Regions from separate parts of the Liquorilactobacillus hordei DSM 19519 genome, predicted to be linked through region 1. Evidence: predicted binding sites of a transcription regulator. Region 1 holds the regulator's gene; each other region holds the start of a gene.
The links. The regulator NrdR, encoded in region 1, represses ribonucleotide reductase genes. The targets are predictions, from matches to a motif close to ACACNATATATNGTGT.

Region 1 (3,169 bases):
AAAAGCTGTAAAAGCTGGTGGAACGACTATTAGAAGTTATACAAATGCATTTGAAAACTCAGGAGAGTTCCAATTTGAGTTAAACGCCTACGGGAAAACAGGTGAACCTTGTAGTAGATGTGGCACATTAATTAAAAAGATCGTTGTTGCTCAACGAGGCACGCATTATTGCCCAAATTGTCAGAAGGTGGAGTAAGTGACATATATTCTTGGACTAACTGGAGGAATTGCGTCCGGCAAATCAACAGTCAGTCATTTTTTAAAAAAGTATGGTGCAAGGATTATTGATGGGGACCTTGTCGCACGCGAAGTTGTCCAGAAGAAGAGTGTTGGTTTAAAGCAAATAGTGAGTATCTTTGGTGAAGACTATTTGACGAATTCTGGTGAACTGAATCGCAAAAAATTAGGTAATCTTGTGTTTAATAATAAAGAAATGTTAAACCAGCTAACTGATATTACAAGTCCCTTAATTCACAAGCGAATTGAAGAACTAATTGATGAAGCAAAAGTGATAAAGTGTAGATTGTTGGTATTGGATAATCCACTACTTTTTGAAGGTAACTATGAGAAGTATTGTGATAGCGTCATGTGTGTGTGTGTACCACAAGAATTGCAAGTAAAGCGTTTGATGTCACGAGATGGATATGACAAAACACAAGCAAGACAACGAGTTTTGAGCCAAATGTCAAATGAAGAACGTTGTGCATTAGCTGATGTTTTAATAGATAACTCTAAACAAGTTGAAGAAACACTTAAGCAAGTGCTAAAATGGCTAGTGACAATGAATTTAGTGTAACTACAGAGGTATTATATATTATACTAAAGGTATAAAATGATGAGGTGAAAAATATGAGATGTCCCAAGTGCCATCATAATGGTTCACGAGTAGTTGATAGTCGCCCAGCAGATGATGGTCATGTAATTAGACGGCGTCGCGAGTGTGAAGCTTGTGGTTTTAGGTTTACGACATTTGAACGAATTGAGGTTACTCCGCTTTTGGTAATCAAGAAAGATGGGACGCGTGATGAATTTAATCGTGAGAAAATATTGCGTGGAATTATTAGAGCTGCCGAAAAGAGACCAGTTGGAATGGACCAAATTACACAAATTGTAGATGATGTTGAAAATAAAGTGAGATCACTTGGAGAAAGTGAAGTTTCTAGTCAACTAATTGGAGAATATGTGATGGGAATGTTGGCAGATGTCGATGAAATATCGTATATTCGTTTTGCAAGTGTTTATCGGCAGTTTAAGGATATGAGAGTATTCTTAAAAGAATTACAAGAAATGATGGCACGAGATAAAAAGAACCTTTCAAGTGACGATGATAAGCAGAGTGAATAAAGAAGGGTGTGAGTGAGATGGTTGTTGAAGAAAAAGATTTTACACCTAAGGATGGTTTCGTAGTGTATACAAGGAAAAAACTGTATGAGAGCCAACTAGAAGTAGTGTTAAAACTTTATCAACCATTGATTGGGACAGCAAGTTTTAGTCTGTATGCCCTTTTGCGTACAATGATACAACCTGATTTACAGCTCTCAAGGCGAAAGATGCATAGTGAGTTGTTTGATTTACTTGATATTGGGTTACAATCCTTTTATGAGGCCAGGTGTAAATTAGAAGCAATTGGATTGCTTAGGACATTTGAACAAAATGATGAACTTGGTAAATTAATAATCTATGAGATTCAAGAACCACAAGAACCTGAAAATTTTTTCACAGATGATTTGTTGCGGAGCTTATTGTTGGAGACTGTTGGAGAGCGAATTTTTAAAGAACTACAAACGTATTTCTTTTTTTCACCAATTAATAAGACGAAGGCCGTTGAAACCACTAAACATTTTTTAGAAGTTTTTACGGTACAGCCCCAAACATTGAATGAGGGTAGAAATCTGATAGATGCTAAGCAAGCACCAATGTATAAGTCCAAAATAAAACAAAGTTCTAACTTAGATGAGGAGTTCTTGAAACAGCTTATTGATCATTCCTTCATCGATAGCAAACAAGTTTTTGATAATTATCAACGATTAACAGCTGCAAATGCTGTGTATGGGCTTGATGAACTCGTGTTGTTGAATTTACTGGAGGAGGCTGCAAATATCGCAACAAATCAGGTAGACTTCGACTTATTTTGGAAGCTGGTTCATGATAAATTTTCAAAACAGGATTCTAAACCTGTGTTAGCTACGAATACCGATAAAAAAACTGAGAATACTGTAAATAAAAAGCAAAAAATAATGAAAAGCGAAGATCAAGAACTGCTAGATGCAAGCAAGGCCTATGCACCCGCGGAGTTTTTGCAAGAATTGAAACGTGAACAGGGTTCGTTTGTAACAAGTTCTGAAAGAAATGTTATTGAGTGGATTGTCCAAAAAAATCTATTTCAAGCGGACATAATAAATATTCTAATTCATTACATGATAGTTGATCGTGGAATGGCAACTTTGAATCGAGCCTTTTTTGAGGCGGTAATTGCTGATTGGAGTCAAAAAAAGATTAGCACACCTGAGGAGGCAATGATTCAGGTGCGGACTTTTAATGCACCTAAAAAAAATACAAAGTATGTACAGACAAAAGGCTATGTAGGCAAGAAGATTGTGCAAAAGGAAAAATTGCCAGAATGGGCAAAAACTGAGCATGTATCAGAAAATGAATCTACATGGAGCAAAGAAAAACAAGAACAACTGAAAAAAAGATTAAGTAGATTTAAGAAAAAAATTGACTAGTAAAGGTGGTGAGAAAATGAAGGATGTCGGTGAAGAGATGGCCCAACAACTCCGTAATAGGAATTGGATAAAAAATTATAAAGAACTGATTGATGAAGCTTTTGCCGATGAAGAGGTCAGAACTTTCATGGCTGAAAATCAGTTGACGCAGGCAGAATTAGCGCGCAGTGCTAGTAAAGTTTACGAATTTGTCAGTATAAAAAGACAAATTAAAAACGGTGAGGTTACTCCGGCACCTGGATATCAACCACAACTAGTTTTAAGTAACCACTTAATAGATGTTGCATATGTTCCCAGTGACGAGTTAATAAGGAGTCAGAAAAAAGCAGAGATCAGAGCGCGAGTTAGGACTCTTAATATGCCAAAGGCAATCAGAAATGCCCAATTGGCTGATTTTGACATATCTGGTCGTGAAGAAATTGCGCAGGCTGCGTCAGATTTTA
Region 2 (3,169 bases), 920 kb from region 1:
TTGAAAGCATATGAACTTCATCAATGATGTATACCTTGTAGTCAGCCTGTGTCGGTGCATACTTAACTTTATCTCTAATGTCACGAATTTCATCCACGCTATTATTAGATGCAGCATCAATTTCAATCACATCATTCAATCGTCCTTCAGTAATTGCTTGACAAGTTGCACATTCATTACAAGGTTCGCCATCTTTTTGATTATGACAATTAATTACCTTTGCAAAAATTTTTGCTGCTGAGGTTTTACCCGTTCCGCGCGGCCCAGTAAAAAGATAAGCATGACTCGTTTGCTTGGTCATAATTGCATTTTGTAAAGTTTGAGTTATCATCTTTTGACCGACTAAATCAACAAATTTTTGTGGTCGCCAGACACGATATAGGGCCTGATATCCCATGCTAACACTCCTATCTTTTGCAATTTAAAAAAACTCCCGACCACAAGGCAGTCGGGAGATAAATGTCATATTAACTTGAGACACATGCCGAACCGAGCTTAGTGCTGCTTCCTTCCGGACCTGACACGGTTCACAAGGACAACATTGTCCCAAGGCCTTGCGGCATATTCTATGATACATGAATTACTGAAAAAATGCTAGTCTTTTCGTTTTGATTTCTTCTTTTTTAATCTGATATCCCTAAAAAAAGACTTGAGCATCTGTGCGCATTCATTTTCTAAGCATCCTTTTTCAACAATCACCTGATGGTTAAACCTATGATCGTCCAACAAATTCATTAACGAACCAACCGTTCCTGCCTTGGGGTCCATTGCTCCATAATAAACCCGTTCAATTCTTGAATTAAGAATTGCCCCACTGCACATCGGACACGGTTCCAACGTTACAAATAGCTGAGCTTCAGGCAAACGCCAACTTTTACAAAAAGCATTTGCTTCTTGAATTGCTAATATTTCAGCATGCATCGTTGCATCTTGCGCATGTTCTCTAAGATTGTGTCCTCGTCCCACAATCTTATCGCCCATCACAATCACACAGCCAATTGGAACTTCACCAACTGTGGCTGCTTTCTTTGCTTCATAGATGGCCTCTTTCATAAAGAATTCTTTTTGAAGATCACTTAAAATCAAAATCTACCTCCAACTTTAAACACCTTTGATACTTTCTAAAATAAAATAACCCTTGTCTCTTGCAATTACCTCACAATTGTTAAATGCCTCTTCCATTGTTTTCTTCGCAGACGGCGCCCCTTGTTTTTTTTGGATTACTATAACTAGTCTGCCACCCACACTAAGATGATTAATTGCTTCAGCCAAAATTTGTGTAACAATCTTCTTTCCTGCACGAATTGGGGGATTAGAGACAATCAAATTATAGTCTGTCCGCTCAATCTTACTATACACACTAGATTCCCAAATATTAACATTTTCAATTTCATTTAATTCTGCATTCTTTTTTGCTAGTGAAAGAGCCAATTCATTAACATCTACCATATCAACAATTAACTTTGAGTTTTTCTTCGCTATTCCTAAACCAATTGGTCCATATCCACAGCCAAGATCCAAAACCCTGCCTTCTTGCATCGACTCAATTTTTACATTATCAAGTAACGCCCTTGAACCGTAATCAACAGTTGTCTTTGAGAAAACACCATTGTCTGTCACAAAATTAATTTTGTTCCCTAAGATATCAAAATCCCATTTCTTTTCTTCATGAACAACTTCTGGGTTTTTTGAGTAATAATAATTTTCCATTTGTTCCTGCCTTTTCAATAATTATCAATTTTTTATATCCTAACCTTATTAAGCTTAAGGCTTTAGCATTCCATAGAATCACTATATATCGTATATTAATAAAAGAAACAAACACAATATATAGTATTTGTTTCTTGATTATTCTGATAAATGATGTATACTAATCATACAACAAATTAATGCGAGGTGCTAGTTATGAGTTTATCAATCTATACAAAAAATAATTGCATTCAATGCAAAATGACAAAAAAGTTTTTAAGTGAGCACAATATTTCATTTGAGGAGCACAATATAAATACTGAGCCACAATATATTGATTACCTTAAGGAAAAGGGATTCCGTTCTGTTCCTGTTATTGAAGACAACAATGATCCAATTATCAATGGTTTTCGCCCTGATCTTTTAAGAAATTTGGCTGTACAATGAAAATTGTTTTTTTTAGCGTTACCGGACAAACACGTAGATTCGTAAGTAAACTAAATCTTTCGAATGTTGAAATCACACCAACAAATCCTTTCTTTGCGGTAAATGAACCTTACATACTTGTGGTTCCTACCTATGAAAAAGAAATAACAGAGTTCGTGGAAGATTTCCTAAATTATAGCGTTAATCGGCAAAATCTGCTTGGAGTTGCAGGCACAGGAAATCGAAATTTTGCCGAGCTTTTTATTTTTACCGCAAAAGATATCGCCCATGATTATCAAGTACCTTTAGTATATTCATTTGAATTCAGCGGTACTCCTAAGGATGTCGAAAATTTTAAGAAAGTGGTGAATGAAATTGACATTAAAACAACTAGATAGCACTAATGTGACTTATTATGATTTAAATAATGAAATTAATATTCCAGTAAACGGTCAAATCCCTCTAAATAAAGACAAAGAAGCACTCGCTGCTTTCTTGAAAGAAAATATTGAACCAAACTCAATGAAGTTTTCCTCATTGGAAGAACGCTTTAACTACTTAATAGAAAACGATTACTTAGAAAAAGAATTCATTGAAAAATATAATTTTCAATTTATCAAGCAATTATATTCTTTTCTCGTAGAACAAAACTTTACTTTCAAAACATTTATGGCTGCATATAAGTTTTATGCACAATATGCACTTAAAACAAATGACAATGAATTATATCTTGAAAGCTTCATTGATCGCGTTGCAGCAAATGCATTATTCTTCGCTGACGGTGATGAACAGCTGGCTTTGACGCTTGCCGATGAAATTGTTCATCAACGCTACCAACCAGCTACTCCTTCTTTTTTAAATGCGGGACGTAAGCGACGTGGTGAGCTCGTTTCTTGTTTCCTAATTCAAGTTACAGATGATATGAATTCTATCGGCCGTGGGATAAATTCTGCTTTGCAGTTATCACGCATCGGTGGTGGTGTTGGTATTACCCTTAGTAATTTGCGTGGTGCTGGTGCCCCTATCAAAAATATTCAAGGTGCTGCTTCCGGGG
Region 3 (3,169 bases), 830 kb from region 1:
ATTATTTTGGGACAATGCTTGTTTATCTTGGGGTTGCAGATGGACTTGTGTCGGGTGCTGTTCATCCAACCGGTGATACGGTTCGACCTGCCTTACAGATTATTAAGACAAAGCCAGGAACTACAAGAACAAGTGGTGCTTTTGTGATGACAAGAAATGATGAGAAATACTTATTTGCTGATTGTGCAATCAATATTAATCCAAGTGAACAGGAATTAGCAGAAATTGCAGTTGAAAGTATTCAAACTGCTAGACTCTTTGATATTGATCCCAAAGTTGCTTTATTGAGCTTTTCAACAAAAGGTTCAGCTAAATCTGATGAGGTAACAAAGGTAGCAAAAGCAACAGCCTTGGCAAAAGAGTTGGCACCAAATGAACAAATTGATGGTGAATTGCAATTTGATGCAGCATTTGTGGAATCTGTTGCGGCAAAGAAAGCACCAGACTCTAAAGTTGCAGGAAAAGCAAATGTATTTGTATTTCCAGAATTGCAGTCTGGAAATATTGGATACAAGATAGCTCAGCGTTTTGGTGGCTTTGAAGCAGTTGGTCCAATCTTACAAGGATTAAATAAGCCAATCTCTGATTTGTCACGTGGTGCGAATGAAGATGATGTATACAAGGTCGCAATTATTACTGCATTGCAAGCAACTTTATAAGAATATAAGAAGTGAGTAGAGGTAAATTCTTATGAAAATTAGTGTTAGATGCGCAGAAGAAACAATTAGATATGCTCAGCTTTTAAGCAGTCTGTTGACATCTGGAGATATTATTTTGCTAAATGGCGATTTAGGGGCAGGCAAAACAACTTTTACAAAAGGATTAGCTGCTGGGCTAGGAATTACTAAGAATGTGAAGAGCCCAACTTTTAATTTAGTTAAGGAATATCGTGATGGACAATTACCTTTGTTTCATATGGACTTATATCGTCTTGAAGGAGTTGGTGCGGGTGACTTAGGCCTTGAAGAATACTTTAACCAAAGTGGTGTAAGTGTGCTTGAATGGTCACAATTTGTTGCTGAAGACATTCCATCCGCTCACTTGGTAATTAACCTAGAAAAAGACGATGAACATGATGACTGGCGAAAAATTGAATTCGTTGCAAGTGGACAGCGCTATGAACAGTTGGTTAGCGAATTTGCTGAACTAATCAAATAAGGCTAAGATGTAATAATTTTTAAGTAGTTTCATCTAAAGATATATATATGAGTAATATGGGGCTAGGTCAAAAAATTTTGACTTGGCTCTTTTGTGTATTCTAGATAGATGCATTTCATAATTTTAAAATCTTCTTTTAACTTTGAATTGCTTACAGGAGAGGATTTGCTATATTTTAAGCTGATTGATTTATAGTAACAAGAATCACAAAGTTAAAAAACAATATGTAGTGTGCGTTCATTTCGATAACACTATTAGTTGTATTACATGTCCTATGAGGATACAATATATATATTGAATTAACCGTAGGGAGGAAAAATTTGTGAGTGTAGATGTAGAAGAAAAAAAGAACGTGAAAAAACCAACATATTTTATTAAGCGCGATGGTAGTAAGATGAGGTTTGCTTCCTACAAACTTGAAATAATATTTGACGAGATGGGTCTGCAGAAGCATAAAAAAACATTAATTAAAGAAATTTTAAAGGTGATTGGTAGGACAGATGAAGTTGATGCACATGAAGTTCATCGTGCAGTGATTAGTGCGCTCAATGAAGCTGGTTACCAAACCAAAGCTCTTGATTACATAAATGTTTATAAAAAAAATGAAGAGTATTGGCAAGATCAGACTAATCCTGCTAGTAGGTTGGAGAGACTACAAGTTAAAGATCCAGAATTAGTCCATGAAAATGCGAATAAGGATAGTAATGTTTTTAATACGCAGAGAGATTTAACTGCTGGTGCGGTTGGTAAGACACTGGGATTAAAGATGATGCCGATGCATATTGCAAAGGCACATTTACGTGGAGACATTCACTATCATGACTTAGATTATACCCCTTGGAGTCCAATGACTAACTGCTGTTTGATTGATTTTAAAGAAATGCTTACTAATGGGTTTAAAATTGGAAATGCAGAAGTTGAGAGCCCACATTCAATTCAAACAGCAACAGCTCAAATGGCTCAAATCATTGCTAATGTTGCTTCAAGTCAATACGGTGGCTGCTCAGCAAATCGAGTGGATGAATTATTAGCACCTTTTGCTAAAAGAAATTTTGAGAAGCATGTAGTTGATGCTAAGGATTACATTGATGATGAAGATAAGTTGCATGAATTTGCTAAGAAAAAGACTAAAAAAGATATTTACGATGCAATGCAGGGACTTGAATACGAAATAAATACATTATTCTCTTCGCAGGGCCAAACACCTTTTACAACGCTAGGATTTGGTTTAGGAACTTCTTGGATTGAGCGAGAGATTCAAAGGGCTATTTTACAGATTAGAATAAAAGGACTAGGGAGAGAGAAGAGAACTGCAATCTTTCCTAAACTTGTTTTTACTTTGAAGAGAGATTTGAATTTAAAACCTGAAGATCCTAATTATGATATTAAAGAATTAGCTGTAGAATGTGCGACTAAAAGAATGTATCCCGATATTTTGATGTATGACAAGATAAGGGAGCTAACGGGAAGTTTTAAAGTTCCAATGGGATGCCGTAGTTTCTTACAAGGTTGGAAAGATGAGAACGGAAAAGAAGTTAACTCTGGCAGAATGAACCTAGGAGTCGTAACACTCAATCTTCCAAGAATTGCAATTGAGTCTCGTGGTGATAAGGAATTATTTTGGAAGATTTTTAATGAAAAAATGGGAATTTGCAAAGAAGCACTTGTTTTTAAAGCGAAGAGAGTAGAGCAAGCAATTCCAGAAAATGCACCGATCCTTTATCAATATGGTGCATTTGGTAAGAGACTTAAGCCAGGTGAAAATGTTTCAACTCTTTTCAAAAATAGACGAGCAACGATTTCTCTTGGATATATAGGATTATATGAAGTTGGCACGGCATTTTATGGTCCTGATTGGGAAAAGAATAAGGAAGCACATGACTTTACAGTTGAGATTGTGAGACAATTGAAAAATAATTGTGTGGCATGGTCTGATGAATATGACTATCATTTCAGTGTGTATTCAACTCCAAGTGAATCATTGACTGACCGCTTTTGCGTACTTGATACG

Region 2: a site for NrdR is predicted at 1,822-1,837, ahead of nrdH (glutaredoxin-like protein NrdH). Genes of this name have one in related genera too.
Region 3: a site for NrdR is predicted at 1,376-1,391, ahead of nrdD (anaerobic ribonucleoside-triphosphate reductase). Genes of this name have one in related genera too.

What each region holds. Positions count from the first base shown of each region.
Region 1 covers NZ_CP049303.1:1,810,869-1,814,037, reverse strand. Annotated here, with positions in the region: gene mutM (DNA-formamidopyrimidine glycosylase) at 1-196, shown strand, start outside; gene coaE (dephospho-CoA kinase) at 197-796, shown strand; gene nrdR (transcriptional regulator NrdR) at 850-1,344, shown strand; gene G6O70_RS10015 (DnaD domain protein) at 1,362-2,726, shown strand; gene dnaI (primosomal protein DnaI) at 2,743-3,169, shown strand, end outside.
Region 2 covers NZ_CP049303.1:893,465-896,633, reverse strand. Annotated here, with positions in the region: gene dnaX (DNA polymerase III subunit gamma/tau) at 1-397, opposite strand, end outside; RNA gene ffs (signal recognition particle sRNA small type) at 467-553, opposite strand; gene tadA (tRNA adenosine(34) deaminase TadA) at 595-1,086, opposite strand; gene G6O70_RS05510 (class I SAM-dependent methyltransferase) at 1,102-1,710, opposite strand; gene nrdH (glutaredoxin-like protein NrdH) at 1,906-2,136, shown strand; gene nrdI (class Ib ribonucleoside-diphosphate reductase assembly flavoprotein NrdI) at 2,133-2,513, shown strand; gene nrdE (class 1b ribonucleoside-diphosphate reductase subunit alpha) at 2,485-3,169, shown strand, end outside.
Region 3 covers NZ_CP049303.1:981,446-984,614, forward strand. Annotated here, with positions in the region: gene pta (phosphate acetyltransferase) at 1-659, shown strand, start outside; gene tsaE (tRNA (adenosine(37)-N6)-threonylcarbamoyltransferase complex ATPase subunit type 1 TsaE) at 691-1,158, shown strand; gene nrdD (anaerobic ribonucleoside-triphosphate reductase) at 1,481-3,169, shown strand, end outside.